2 linked regions of the Pelagibaculum spongiae genome follow. The main gene of each other region encodes a partner of the protein of the gene in region 2 in a complex. Links are inferred from orthologs where the notes say so. Each region holds a gene or a part of one and is shown on either strand. Other genes may lie near its edges.

The links. The genes of interacting proteins can lie anywhere in the genome.
Region 1: the proteins of DC094_RS04175 (region 2) and pabB are in contact, whole or in part, in a solved structure (PDB 8RP0), measured with the Escherichia coli proteins. The link is inferred for Pelagibaculum spongiae from one-to-one orthologs.

The regions. Positions count from the first base shown.
Region 1 is NZ_QDDL01000003.1:135,823-143,543, forward strand. What follows is about bases 3,114-6,055. They hold pabB (aminodeoxychorismate synthase component I), read left to right. Parts: upstream 3,114-3,873; coding sequence 3,874-5,238; downstream 5,239-6,055. Other genes in these bases: DC094_RS09535 (YhdH/YhfP family quinone oxidoreductase), read right to left, coding at 3,114-3,476; DC094_RS09545 (CoA pyrophosphatase), read left to right, coding at 5,238-5,858; DC094_RS09550 (YciI family protein), read left to right, coding at 5,930-6,055. Outside these bases: DC094_RS09520 (SixA phosphatase family protein), read right to left, coding at 1-381; NADPH-dependent 7-cyano-7-deazaguanine reductase QueF, read right to left, coding at 439-1,266; phbB (acetoacetyl-CoA reductase), read left to right, coding at 1,692-2,441; more of DC094_RS09535, read right to left, coding at 2,490-3,113; more of DC094_RS09550, read left to right, coding at 6,056-6,247; DC094_RS09555 (hypothetical protein), read right to left, coding at 6,335-6,742; bifunctional phosphoserine phosphatase/homoserine phosphotransferase ThrH, read right to left, coding at 6,917-7,525. UniProt on the Escherichia coli protein: Part of a heterodimeric complex that catalyzes the two-step biosynthesis of 4-amino-4-deoxychorismate (ADC), a precursor of p-aminobenzoate (PABA) and tetrahydrofolate.
Region 2 is NZ_QDDL01000001.1:972,822-980,441, reverse strand. Bases 3,231-6,071 are described here. They hold DC094_RS04175 (anthranilate synthase component II), read left to right. Parts: upstream 3,231-4,279; coding sequence 4,280-4,864; downstream 4,865-6,071. Other genes in these bases: trpC (indole-3-glycerol phosphate synthase TrpC), read left to right, coding at 6,051-6,071; trpD (anthranilate phosphoribosyltransferase), read left to right, coding at 4,927-5,973; DC094_RS04180 (AraC family transcriptional regulator), read right to left, coding at 3,231-3,800. Outside these bases: DC094_RS04195 (radical SAM protein), read right to left, coding at 1-390; DC094_RS04190 (LysE family translocator), read right to left, coding at 465-1,127; DC094_RS04185 (glycosyltransferase), read left to right, coding at 1,323-2,816; more of DC094_RS04180, read right to left, coding at 2,826-3,230; more of trpC, read left to right, coding at 6,072-6,857; DC094_RS04160 (DUF924 family protein), read left to right, coding at 7,183-7,620. UniProt on the Escherichia coli protein: Part of a heterodimeric complex that catalyzes the two-step biosynthesis of 4-amino-4-deoxychorismate (ADC), a precursor of p-aminobenzoate (PABA) and tetrahydrofolate.

The DNA of each region.
Region 1 (7,721 bases), on a different replicon or contig from region 2:
AGCAGATAACCAACTGGCCAAATGATTCAACCCCGGCTGATGACCTATCAACAACAAATCACCCGACTCATGCCATTCGATGCGCGATAGTAATTTGGAATAAGACGCCAAATAGAAAGCATCTTCTGTCAGCTTTTTTTCTGCTGGCACCCCAATCGATAAACTCGGCGCTAACTCCGTTAGTAATTCAGCCGTTTGCTGGCAACGCACTGCGGGAGAAATCAGCCATGCGGAAGGTTGTATCTTTTGCTCAATTAACCAAGCAGCTGTTTGCTGTAAATCTGCCTGGGAATATTGCTGCACCAGCAAAGGGCGATCAAAATCACTGGTCGCTTGAAAACTTGCGACACCGTGCCGAACAAGAATTAAACGTCGCGACATAATCACTCCTGATGGCTATAAATTATTCGAAAGCGCCTGCTTTTGAGCCGCTATTGGTTATTGACGGAAATCCCGCTCAAATACAAATTCTCTCTGACAATTTGAACGATACGGATTAATGTCCAAACCACCACGGCGCACATAACGCGCCCATACCGTTAAACGCTGCGGGTTACAAAAGCGCTTAATGTCAGTGAAAATACGCTCGACACACTGCTCATGAAACTCATTATGATTTCTAAAAGAGATCAAATATTTCAGCAGCGCTTCTTGGTCAATCTCCTGACCACTGTATTCAATCCAAACACTGCCCCAATCCGGCTGACCGGTAACTAAGCAATTGGATTTTAATAAATGGCTATATAAAAGCTGATGACGGACTTCACCGTCCTCTAGCAGCTTTAGTAGTTCTGGCTGATAACTATAGTTGTCAATTTCAACATCCAATTCATCAATACATTGCCCCATTGGCGCTTGGCAATTTTCATAGCGATCTGGATGACTCATAGTGACTACCACCGGCACACCAACTGCATGAGTTAAATCTGCGGCAACCAGTTTTTCTAACGCATCAACCGAAGACAGTCGATGCTGGTTTAACGAGTTGAAATACAACTTAAGTGATTTGGACTCGACCAAAAATTCTGATTCTGCTGGAAAGTGAATCTGACCAATCGCTACGCAAGGCTTGCCTTTCAGATTGAGCCAAGAGACTTCCCAAGCATTCCATATATCGACCCCAAAGAAAGGTAATTGGTTTTGGTCAATGCCCAGTTCCAGACGCTTGCCCAATCGCGGGATTGGAAACAGTAAATCTGGATCATAGCTTTGCGGATACTCACTGGTTTTTCCTAATGGAATATCCGGATTTGACTCAATACTCAATTTCATCTCCTGAAACACTGCTTAACAGGTGTCGGCACAGTCGCTACGGCTAGAATTTCTGTCTAATGCTGGGCATTTGGGACTTTTTCATAACACCCGTCAAGGGCCCATATCAAAAGAGCACAAAATATGCATTTATTCTAAGGCTTCTCGATTGGTTGCTATACCCAAGCCACCTCAAATGCATAGTTCGCTCTGAGATCCTGAAATTCACATTTTGAAGTGGTTTGGACATCATTATTTCCCTTGCACAAAACAACCAGTAACCCATCGCTACATTTGGCTTAAAAAAGTTGCAATTGAAATAAATATTTCACGCCCAAGTTCTTGAAAGCAAGCTTAGCCATCCGTATAAATGTAGCTACTGCATTCAGCAGTTAACCCGGCACAGGAAGTAAGCCGGATATGAAAACAAGGAGTATTCAATGAGCAAGACAGTAGTCGCTCTTGTCACTGGTGGCATGGGTGGAATTGGTTCAGCTATTACGCTCAAGCTAGCCCAGCAAGGCTACCGCGTGGTCGCAACCTACAGCCCTTCCCGTGACCCCCTACAAGCCGCTCAATGGACTGAGCAATTCAGAGAACAAGGACTGGATGTTCATGCTGCACCCGTTGACGTAACCAGCTTGGAAAGTTGTCAATCCTGCATTGAGATGGTCGAAAGTGATTTCGGCGATATCGGCGTATTGATCAACAATGCTGGCATTACTAAGGATGGTCGATTAGCCAAAATGTCTTCTGACAACTGGCAGGCAGTAATCGACACTAACCTCAATAGTGTTTTCAACATGACTCAGCCTTTGATAAATCGAATGGTTGAGCGACAGTCTGGCCGTGTCATTAATATTTCATCAATTAATGGTCAAAAAGGTCAATTCGGACAAACCAATTATTCAGCAGCTAAAGCCGGCATGCATGGCTTCACCATGGCACTGGCACAGGAAGTTGCTGCAAAAGGGATTACCGTCAATACAATTTCTCCAGGCTATATCGCCACTGAAATGGTAATGGCAGTTCCAGAGAAAATTCGCGAGCAGATTATTGCGGGCATTCCAGTCGGCCGACTGGGTAAGCCAGAAGAAATTGCAGAAACCATTGCTTGGTTATGTAATGACAATGCTGGATTCGTTACCGGATCCAACATTGCCATCAATGGCGGCCAGCACATGCAATAACCGCCAAACCAGTTCCTAAATAGGTACTAGTTTGTATAAAAAAGTTGGTTAGTCGATTCTAACCAGCTTTCTTTTTTTCAATTTACCTTTGAGAATATCATTAAAAATTGCAGGTACTTCTGTTAACGGCATTTCGTCTGCCAAGTCGTTTAATCCCGGTAACATCCATTCACTTGCAAATTTTTGCCACACTGTCGCTTTTGCAGCCAGTGGAATTTCTACTGAGTCAACACCCAATAAAGAAACACCACGTAGAATAAATGGCAGAACCGTCATTTCTAATTTCGGCGAATCAACCAAACCACAACAACTTACCGCACCACCGGGTGCTAATGAACGCAAAATCGCAGTTAAGGTTTGACCACCAGCACAATCCACTGCGCCATCCCACTGCGGTTTCAATAAAGGTTTTCCCGGTAACTCAGAAATTTCCTGACGAGAAATCACTTCACTAGCACCAATTGATTTTAAATAGGCTTCGCTTTCTGCCTTACCGGTTACTGCGATTACCTGAAAACCAAGTTTGGCTAAAATCGCCACTGCAATACTGCCAACACCACCGGTTGCGCCGGTCACTAAAATACGGCCAGATTGAATACCATGCGCCAATAATTTCTCAACAGATAAGCCCGCGGTTAAACCCGCTGTACCTAAAACCATTGCCTGACGAGTGCTTAAACCTTGTGGTAATGGGGTCGCCCAGCTAGCAGGAACACGGATCATTTGGCTTAAGCCACCATCGGTATTCATACCAAGGTCATAACCGGTAACTATAACCTGATCACCTGCTTTAAATTTTCCAGTGGAATCTGAAACCACCTCACCAGCAGCATCAATTCCTGGGGTGTGCGGGTAATTACGCGTTACACCAGGAATACCTAAGCCAGAAAGTGCATCTTTAAAATTTAGCGAACTCCAGCCAACACGAACCAGTAACTCGCCTTCAGGAAGTTGATCAATTTCACGACTAACTATTTGTTGTTCAAAGTTTCCCTGATCATCGGAAGTTACTCGTACCGCTTGAAATGAATTCATTTTCTATCTCCAGCCAGGTATCAAATGGGACCTGAAATTAACTTTGTTTACCAATCACTTTTGGCAAAACATCGAGGTGTAGCAAATCTCTAGCAGTCTATACCCAAATCGCCCCAAGATGTAGGGTACAGTTAGCGCTAGAAACTTAGGCACAGCCACATAATACCTGACTAAACCCTTAGTAGTTACAGTCATCTCAGTAGGTTTTGTTTGAAGCGAATAGCCATCTTTCTTTTGCAGAATCACTCTTTAAAAAAAAGAGCGATATGAAACATATCTAAACCAAACCTTCGGGGACTTGGGTACATGGCAGTAATCCAGCGAATATAATTGCAAGAAGTTGCAGCTTGCAGCCGGTTAGGTAGAATCCGTCGCGCGATCACTGCAGGAAATAACATTGCGACTATCACTGCCTTACCGGGAAGATGCATCCAGTTGGTTTGACCATTTTGCAAAAAATGACTGGGCAATTTTTCTCGATTCATGCCAGCCAAATTCACAAGATGGTGATTTGGATATTATTGCAGCACAACCATGGCAAACCCTTTGGTTTGACCAGAATGGCTGGACGCTGGAAAAACATTGGCCTTTAAGCCAAGGCAAAGTGAATCCAGAAACTGCACCCATAAAACAAACCGGTACAGAAAATCCGTGGCAAAAATTACAACAGCTAATTCAGCAGTGCCCTGAAACAGCACCGCTACACGGCGCTGTGGTTGGCTATTGGGGATATCACATTGACCAGCCCAAGCAGGATCGCGATAGCTGGATGCCACAAATGGCGGTGGGTTTTTATGACTGGTTATTAGTTACCGATCATAAAAATAAAACCTGCCAATTAATGGCTGCTGGTGTTCATATTAATGAACAACAATTAATAGATATAAAAAATGATCTATTAAAAAAATCCAGCAATAAATACACCGACTTTAAACTAACTAGCGAACCGACTAATTTAATGTCGAAGCAGCAATACCAAAACCACTTTGAAAAAATTAAAAAATATCTCAAAGATGGCGATTGCTATCAAGTGAATTTAACCCAAGCCTTTGAAGCTAAGTTTACTGGCGATAGCTGGTCGGCTTATCAGCAGTTAAGAAAGAAAAACCCAGCACCTTTCAGCGCTTTTATTCGTACGCCGCATGGCAGTTTAGTCAGTTGTTCTCCGGAACGATTCCTCAAGCTTGACCAGCAGCAGGTTGAAACTAAGCCGATTAAAGGCACTCGCCCTAGAGGCAAAACACCACAGCAAGATTTACTGCTCAAACAGCAACTACAGGCCAGCCAGAAAGATCAGGCTGAAAATCTGATGATTGTTGATTTATTGCGCAATGATCTTGGAATGAGCTGCACTCCCGGTAGCATTCATGTTCCAGGATTATTTGAAATTGAAAGTTTTGCCAATGTTCACCACTTGGTTAGCACCATTCGCGGCAAACTAGATCCAAAACAAAGCCCAATTGAGTTGTTGCAGCATGCTTTCCCTGGTGGATCGATCACCGGCGCACCGAAGAAGCGTTCAATGGAAATCATCAACGAACTGGAAGCTATTGGCCGCTCAATATACTGCGGCAGCATTGGTTATATCGACTTTTCAGGTAAGATGGATACTAGCATTACTATCCGTACCGCAATCTGTTCTGACGATACCATTCGCTGGTGGGGTGGCGGCGGAATTGTTTATGATTCAAAAGTTGATGAGGAATATCAGGAATCTTTTGATAAGGTAGACAACATTGCCAGGCTGCTTAAAGCGATGTAATGAACCGGCTGACTCCCCAAGCACTCACTTCTCAACTGCTACACGACTTCTTTATGCAGGCATGTCGCCAACAACAAGACAGCCTGCACCTGTCTGATTTTGCTAATCACGACCCCGCACAACCGGTTAACCCCAGCGCGGTACTGATCCCTTTTGTTCAGCGCCCGCAGGGCTTGCAGATACTGCTGACTCAACGAAGTGAGCATCTACGCCACCACCCTGGGCAAATCAGTTTTCCCGGTGGAAAAATCGACCATGAAGATGCATCAGCTGAAGCGGCAGCACTGCGAGAAATGGAAGAAGAACTTGGTGTACCTGAATCATCACTTAAGTTACTCGGCCGATTGCCCGAATATGTTACTGGCACCGGTTTTAGCATTGCACCGATTGCTGCCTTAATGGAACCTCATCCGCTAACCATCAACCAAGGTGAAGTCGCCGAAGCTTTTGAAGTGCCCGCCGACTGGATTTTGCTGCAAGATAATTTCCAAAACCACAACGTAGAATTTAACGGAAAACTGCGTCAATTTTATTCGTTAACTTGGCAGGAACGGTTTATCTGGGGTGCTACGGCGGGGATTTTATATAATTTTCGTCAGCAGTTAAATGAGTGGGACTAGCCAGCCAGTTCTGCATTTAATCGCGCCAACTGAACTATAGTGATTGCAATCTTTGCAAGAGGTTTGCAACTATGGCGCAATTTATCATCAGCTACCTTGGTGGCGAACACCCGACAGACCCGGTACTAGCCAAACAACATTTCGAGCAATACAAAAACTGGCTTGTCTCACTAGGTGATGCAGCTATCAGCCCAGCCAACCCATTTAAAAACACCCATCATATTGCAGCCAATGGCACTGTCAGCTCAGGCAGTCAAATTCGAATGTCCGGATTTACCGTTATCGAAGCAGAATCGATTGAAGCCGCCATAGCACTCGCCAAACAATGCCCTTTTTTGCAAATTAATGGCGAATTGGAAGTTGCTGAATTAATTAAAATGGGTGGTTAACCCATATTCACACTAAATCATTATTGTTTTTCCAATAGCAGTCAAAAAACCTATATAGCTGCAAGAAAACTTGCAGCTTAAAATATCTTAATGAAATCCAGGTGCTGCAATATCATCCTGCACGGCCCACTTCTTATAATTTTTTAAGTCATTTTCATCAATTTCGTGCTCTTTCAAAATATTTATCAATTCAGGATTACTTTCTTTGGCCATATCAGAAAGCAATACCCTGTCATTTGACACATCTAAAAATGAAACACTGCTTGCCAATGCAGTAATTTCTTCATCGTTAAGCGCCCTTAATTTACGATAGCTACTAACCAGCCCTCCCATGCTTCGATCGGGATGTGCCTGTGCAATAAACAATTTTGTTGATACTAAAGCAGATTGCTGGCTTTTCGCTTCAGCTCTAACTTCTTGCAACAATTGTTTTAATTGCGCAATATATCCCATGGCTTCAACTTTTTGCTTCAACTCCACAACGCTTAACTTCAACTATTCGATATCTTTTTGGTTTTCCTTAACCACTAAGATGTAACCTGCAACACCGATTATCACAGCACTTGCAAGTGAGATGGATATTTCCCTTATCACATGAATTCCTTTTCTGTTTTATTGTTTCTAAAGAAATACATCCTCTAGAAACAACTTCAGCTTAAACTACAAAAATTATAGTTTTACAGCAGCCTTTTCAAACTCAGCAAGTAACTGCTGATAATCTCTAGCGATTGGATATTGCGGGAATTCCGCTACAACCTTTTCAGGTGGGCAGAATAAAATTCCGGCATCGGCTTCTTGTAGCATGCTGGTATCGTTATACGAGTCACCGCTGGCAACTACTTTGCAATTCATGCCATGGAAACCATGCACCGCCATTCGTTTGGGATCACGTTGGCGTAATTGATAGTCCGCAATCATACCTTGGCTATCAATTTTCAACTGATGGCATAACAAAGTGGGATATCCCAGCTTTGCCATTAGCGGCATAGCAAACTGGTAAAAGGTGTCCGAGAGAATCACTAACTGCCACTTTTGTCGTAGCTGGTTTAAAAATTCAGCCGCGCCGGGAAGTGGATCAAGCGTCGATATCACTTCCTGAATATCTTGAACCTTTAGATTATGCTGACGAAGGATTGAAAGCCGATATTGCATCAACTTGTCATAATCAGGCTCATCACGAGTTGTCAGCAATAATTCGTCTATCGAAGTTTTACGAGCAAATTCAATCCAAATTTCTGGAATCAGAACCCCTTCCAGATCTAGGCAGGCAAGATGCATCACTCACTCCTGAGTTTGTTAGAAATAAAGCAACTGGGCTTGCTAGATCGCAATCAATGGTTAGAACTACCAAGCAACCAGAATTGGTCTGACATATTAAATGATTGTTATTTTGAACAAAACCTTTTAATCACAGTTTGTTTTAAGATGAGTGAGAGTTGAAAACAATAAAGCAAACAGCCTGCACAGAGGCAAA
Region 2 (7,620 bases):
TAAATGCTGCAAAATAGGCAGCATGTCTTTTGGCTTAACGATAATTGAATTGCCATCTTGTAAAAATACCGAAGATTTACCGTGGCGAATCCAGTTCCATGCATTGTGAAAGGCTGCTCTTTGCTCTGTAGCGACTTGAGAAAGTAATTGTCGAACCTTGCTACTATCGTTTGCTAAATAGACGGCTTCGATTTGCTTTACGGAAATATGTAATTGATCGATATCGGCAATGACTTCTTCGATCGGTCGAATGCTGAAAGGTTGTTGCTGATAAAGAGAACAGAATTTACAGCGGTTCCACGAGCAACCACGGGTCAATCGCAGCATTAAACTCTTAGATTCATTAGGCGGGCGAACATCCCCGGTTTCATAACCTGTTGCAGCTTGCATAGTCTACTCGCTAGGTGGATTTAGCCGGTTAAAAAGGATTTTAATCGATCAGAAGTATCTCGATTTTATAGCAATTACTGAACCAAGGCTTGAGCTGCGCCAGTAATCAGAAACACACCAAAACCACCCAGCAGCGCTAGGGTAATTCGCTCGAGTGCCTGCGTGCTGTTTTTCAATTTTGTTTGTAACCAAGGCAAACGAAGCATTGCGGCCAATAAGCAAAACCATATTAAAGCCAGCAAAGAAAATTCAGCCACTAGAGCCGCCTTGAACCAGTCGGGGGTTGTGCCATTGCCTGCTAAAGCACCGGTTAACAAACTGATAAAATATAAATAGGCTTTGGGGTTTAGCAGGTTGCACAAAAGCCCTTGGTTAAATGCTTGGCGTGGACTGATATCAATCGGCTTCTCTGCTTTTAAATTTGTTTGAGTCGCTAGCTGGCGGGTTTTGTTTAAACCGATCCATCCAGAAGCAGCGATCCACAGCAGATAACCGCCGCACAGCCATGGCAGCCAGCTTTGTAAAAATGGCAGGACCTCTAGCAAAGGTTGGCCGGCATAAACCACTAGAGAGGTATGAAATACGATGGCGCTGGCGATTCCGCCGGCTAATGCAAAGGCCACTTTTAAGCGATGCGCCAGTGCAATCCGCAGCATCATCAGAAAATCTGGGCCGGGAGACATGAGTATCAGCCAGTGGAAAATACCAAGGGCGATCAGTTGTTGGGTCAGGTTCATTAGTAGGCATTCAGTTACAGCAGATTAAAGTGATTATCTCGTAATCGAGGGTGGTTTTCTTGTAGAAAATTGCAGGGCCACTGTCTCTAGAATCAGCTGCAATCGTTTGCTAGTAGTAACGGTAAGTTAGTGCTAGGCAATGCAATAAGGCTGAGTCTATGCTTTTGTTACTGACATGGGTGAGTGGTTGATACGATGCTGCTAGAAAGAATCAGTTTGGAAGCGAAGCGTTTTTCTGGGCAATTTGATGGCGCGGCTTTTCCTGATTTATCTAAGATGGGAGAGGGTCTAGAGTTGATCCCTCAACAAATTCTCATGCTATTAGATAAAAACAATTATTTAAGCCAAAATTGCGGTGTTTTTTTTATTAGTTCTATCGATTTTGCGATGTTGGCCTGTTTTGATTGTAGGTCATACCATTTTCATCATGGCTGGAATGAGATTAAAACAACGTATTTGAGTGATTTTGGCCAAAACCTTATGTCAATATTGGGTGAGATTTTTTTAAAAAACATCATGATGGCGCACAAAAAGATTCATCAAATAATTAATGATATCGCGATTGAAAGTAAAAACAAAAGAGATGAAGTAGAAGCTTCAATTAAACATACTAGCGGAGTTGCCATCATTCATCGTATTTGGTTAGGAAAAGAAGTGTCGTTAAATCGCATCACTGAAGTATTAATGTCTGATTTAGCAATTAGTAAAATATGGCGTAGCTTTGAAACCAATGAAACTATATCTAGAGATGTTAAATTTGTGATTTGGGCTGATAGAAAATTATTGGCGTTTGAAATACCGAAATATATAGCTAAATACTTTTTAATATACGATTTGGAATCACTTTTTGAAGAATTTAAGTTTAGCTTTACAAAAAGCCCCTTAGTGTCGCATTCTTTGATATCTGCCGCACGAGTTTTTATTTTAAGAAAACAATATGCAACTGCGACAGATATTCTAAGAATGATGGTGCTTTATCTCTATGGTGGCTTATATTTAGATTTTGAATTTGAGAGGAATCACGACATTACAGGTCGGTATTCTTTAAGCTTTTCGCCTTCAGCTTCGAGCTTAAGATTGATGCAGTCTTGCAGGCAAATGACCGTGTCAAAAAATGTATCGTCAGATTTTTTGATTAGTGTCAATAAAAAAATTGAAGGTGCATTTGAAAAAGATTGTTGGAATTTTTGTGAGTCATTAGAAAACACTGCTATTTACGTCGGGCGTTCTGATCATCGTTGGGTTCGGTTAGTATTGGTGTGTATTTATTTTAATATTTCTAATTTAGATGAATATGGGCCGCGAGGCTTTTTTTATAGGCAAAGGCAATCAGATTTTTTTGGTAAAAAAGATTATTTTAATGATGATCAAGGGTGTGCAAGGATAGCAACAAATATTTCACCTTCTATTTCCGCATTTTTAAACTTAGGTTATTATAGTTCTATTGATTATGAAAGAGTTTGTGTGAATATTTCTATGTATTTAAAAAAAAATAGTCCAGACATTTTATGTGATTTTAGTCGTTTTTTAGAGTTACCTAAAGAGGTGGCTTTTTTGAACGATCCGACAGGTGCTAACATTACACCGGGAAAGGGAAGGGCTGCATTTTTACTTGATGAGTTAGGTGTTATGAAGTTTGCTAATAAAAGTTGGAAGGCACGAATCCCCCCTATTAGCCTTGATGATTAATTTCGTTTTTCATAACTGCTTACAATAAGCCGAAGGCGTCATTCCATTAGCTTTGCGAAAGGCGTGTACGAAATGGCTTTGATCATAAAACCCAACGGCTGCTGCAACAGCGGCTGGTTTGCCGCCTTGCCTGAGTAGGCGTCGAGAAAAATCGATTCGCAATGACATTAAGTAAGCATGGGGTGTCATGCCGCAGCTCGCTTGAAAGCGGCGCAGGAATTGAAAGCTGCTAATTCCAAACAATGCAGAAAGATCTTCCAGCTTATGTTTGGCACTTAGATCGGCCAGTAAATAGTCATGAAGATAGCTTTTCTGTTTAAGTGATAACCCCCGTCCATTTTTAATAAAATTAGTTTTTGGCTGCAAATGGGAATATTGCTGGAACAAACTGGCCATTGTTTCTAGCCAACATGCTTGCCACGCCAAAGGTTCGGCTTGCTGAGAAGGATGTTGTGAGCTTGAAGGCTTCTGTGAGTAATGGTGAAGTTGTAGTAGCTGACGGTAAAGTTTTGGGTCGTCAATAATAGTGTCAGGCAAATATTGCAGTTGAAATTTATCGGTTAAATCTTCCATCAATGATTGCAAGGTTTGTGGTTCTAACCGAATTACATGCAGTGAATAACCATCGGACGATTGAGCAGCGCCATCATGCACCACATCTGGGTTTAACAATGCAATGCGGCCCGGTGCTAATGGTTCAATGCCTTTACGGGATGAAAATAATTGCACCCCTTGCGAGACCACGCCGATGTGGTAATCCAAATGGACGTGCTTGCCAAAACTAAAATCGCTTAGATTGGCTTTGGAGAATTCCAGCCCAGGCTTATGGATATTACTTGAGTCGCTATTACTGCTGTTAGATGTAGATGAAGCCAAGTGGAATGGTGGGTGCTTTTCAGGTCGAGTGTTGGCCATGCCAGCAGACATTTTATAACGATCAGAATGAGTCATATCTGAATCTGTCAGATCTAGCTTGGCGTTCATGATGAGTTAGTTGAGACCTCCAAGTGGTTTTTGTTTTAGCAGAGTGAATCTTGTTGAAAAATTCCAAAACTGTGTAGATAACGAGTCGGCTTCAAATCTAAATAAGAAGTTCACCAAAGCATAAACAGGGCCATTGATTGCATCTTGTAAAAAATTGCATCAAATAAGGTGGCCTGCTGATAACGTATTTTGAACTGGATGCTTGTCGGCGAGTCAACTGTTTGGCTAGTGTAAACGAGCGAGTACTAGGCAGCGACTCATCGTTAGATGATATAACGAGGTTGAACACAAGCCTGTATGTTCATTGGCCTTGAAACTCGCTCAGGGTAGGCGTTTGCTCGCTGAATGGCAATGCAGCCAAAGCAGGAAAGTATGTTAGTCTTTTGCCCATTAACTTTTTGATAGATTCACCCCACCGGCTAGGTTCAACACCTGAATGCAGGAAATGTTGCAGCCGGTTGCAATGGATGTAGTTACTTATGCTGCTGATGATCGATAACTACGATTCTTTTACCTATAACCTTGTGCAGTACTTCGGTGAGCTTGGGGCTGAGGTTAAAGTATTTCGTAATGACCAAATTACTATTGAACAGATTGAAGCGTTGTCGCCCAGTCACCTAGTTGTTTCCCCCGGCCCATGTACTCCGAATGAAGCGGGCGTATCGGTAGCAGCAATCAAACACTTCGCTGGAAAAATCCCAATTCTTGGTGTTTGCCTTGGCCACCAAAGCCTCGGCCAAGCTTTTGGTGGTGACGTAATTCATGCTAAGCAAGTGATGCATGGAAAAACATCGCCAATCTTTCATTCCGATAAAGGCATTTTCAATAGCTTGGGCAACCCTTATACCGCAACCCGATATCATTCGCTGGTGGTGGATAAAAACAGCTTGCCTGATTGTTTGGAAATAACCGCTTGGACTGAGAATGAAACGGGTGAAATGGATGAGATCATGGGTTTGAGACACAAGGAATATGATATTCAGGGGGTGCAATATCACCCGGAATCTATTCTCTCTGAGCATGGACATGACCTGTTAAAGAACTTCCTTGATGATGCAAAATAACTAGTCTTGGAAAGGTTTAAGTTTTCAGAATTAAAATCAAACAAAGTTATAAAAGGTGCTCCATGACTGCTCAAGCGATCACGATTCAACAAGCGCTCGGTCGGGTGCTGGATCATATCGATCTGACCCGCGAGGAAATGGCTCAGGTAATGCGTCAGATAATGACCGGTGGCGCGACCGATGCTCAGATTGGTGGTTTTTTACTCGCCTTACGCATGAAAGGCGAAAGTATTGATGAAATTACAGCCGCTGCGGGTGTGATGCGTGAATTGGCTTCAAAGGTTGCAGTGGTTGATGGCGCAGTAGATACCTGCGGTACCGGTGGTGATGGTGCTAACTTGTTTAATGTTTCAACTGCCGGTGCTTTTGTTGTGGCAGCGGCAGGAGGCAAGGTTGCCAAGCATGGCAACCGTTCTGTTTCTAGCTCCACTGGTAGTGCCGATGTCTTGGAAGCGGCGGGGATTAATTTGTCGATTAGTCCTGAACAAGTAGCCAAATGTATCGAAGAGATTGGTTTAGGTTTTATGTTCGCACCCGCCCACCACGGCGCAATGAAACATTGCATTGGTCCGCGCAAAGAGCTGGGTCAACGTACTATTTTTAATATCCTCGGTCCGATGACCAATCCAGCGGGTGTTAAGCGTCAGGTGGTCGGGGTCTTCACCGAAAAACTATGTCGGCCAATGGCGGAAGTACTGCAGCGATTGGGTAGTGAGCATGTGATGGTGGTTCATGCTCAAGACGGGCTGGATGAAATTTCTATTGCATCCAAAACCCATGTTGCTGAATTAAAAAATGGAGAAATCAGCGAATATGTTATCCGCCCAGAAGATTTTGGTATTGATAGTGAATCATTGATTGGTCTGGAAGTAGATTCTGCCGCAGAATCGTTAAAACTGATTAAAGATGCATTAGGCAAGCGCAAGGGCGAGCATAGTCGTAAAGCAGCAGACATTATTGTTTTAAATGCCGGTGCTGCAATCTATGTTGCCGGGATTGCCGAGAATCTAGCTGAAGGTATTACCATCGCAGAGGATGTGATTGCATCGGGTCTGGCAGGTGAAAAAATTGGTGAACTCGCTGCATTTAGTCAGTGCTTTTCTAACTAGTTGAGTTTTGCTAGTTGGGTTTTGGCGCACTGAATTTTCATCAGCTAGTGAATGCATTAAAAGATTGAGAGTCGAAAATGAATATTGCTGCAAATACGCCAGATGTATTAAAAAAAATCATCGCTCGTAAATTTGAAGAAATTGCCGAACGTTCACTGGTTTGTTCGATTGCTGAACAAGAGCAATTGGCCGCCGCGGCTGATTTACCTCGTGGCTTTACCCAGGCAATGGAACAAAAAATTGCGGCAGGAAATTCTGCAGTAATTGCTGAAATCAAACGGGCATCTCCGAGCAAAGGCTTGTTGCGAGAAGATTTTCGTCCAGCTGATATTGCAAGAAGCTATCAAAAGGGTGGTGCAGCTTGTTTGTCGGTATTAACTGATAGGGATTTCTTTCAGGGCGGTGAAGAATTTTTAAAGGCCGCCAGAGCGGCTTGTGATTTACCGGTGATTCGCAAAGACTTCATTGTCGACCCTTATCAGGTGGCTGAAGCTCGAGCGATAGGCGCAGATGCTATTTTATTAATTGTTGCTGCGCTGGAAGATGGCCGGATGGCTGATTTACATGCTCAGGCACTGTCTTTGGGAATGGATGTATTAATTGAAGTGCATGACGGCGCTGAACTGGAGCGGGCGCTCAAGTTGAATAACCGCTTAATCGGAATAAATAACCGTAACTTGCGTAACTTTGAAACCACGTTGGATACCACGATTAATCTGCTCGATCGAATTGGTGATGAGCGACTGGTAGTCACCGAATCAGCAATTCATACCGTGAATGATGTTGCTTTAATGCGCTCGCATAATGTCAACGCATTCTTAGTTGGCGAAGCCTTTATGCGTGCCAATGAGCCTGGTGATAAATTGGCAGAGTTATTCAGCTGACTGTTGTTTTTGTTTAAAAAGCCGAACTGCAATGTTCGGCTTTTTTATGGGCGTTTGTTTATCTATAGTCTTCTTTTTTAAGCGCTTTAACATTCAAATGAGCACGTATCTTTGTTTGGTACGGATGCTGATGCGCCAGAGGTTCATAACAGCGCTTTCTGGAAAACAATCAGGTGAACTAGAGCTCGATTAAACTGTGATCTAGTACCAATCGATGCGCCACTAAGCTGTCTAGAATAAAAGGATATATGCTCAAATTGGTCGTTATGATTAGTTTTTGCTGTTAGTCTTAGCAGTTATGTAATGGATTGGCTGGAGAAAAATAGTGAGACCTTCTCAGGAAGTGTTGAAGTTCTGGTTTGGTGAGCAGAGTAATTTATTAGAGCTGGCTAAGTCACAAAGCAAACTTTGGTGGGGAAAAGGTGATGAAACTGATCTACTGATAGCTGAAAAATTTCAGCTAATGGTTGAATTGGCAGCCACTGGTGAATTGAGCGATTGGGAAAAACAAGCGGGCTCTCGACTGGCGCTGATTATTTTACTCGACCAATTTTCTCGTAATATATGGCGTGATCAATCTAAGAGTTTTGCTCAAGATCATCTGGCATTAATGCTATGTAAGCAGGGTTTACAACAGCAGCATGACCAGGATTTAAATTGGGTTGAGCGGGTATTCTTTTATATGCCGTTGATGCATTCTGAAAGTCTTTCCGATCAAAAATTATCTGTCGAATTATTTCAAAAGCTGTTATCAGAAGCACCA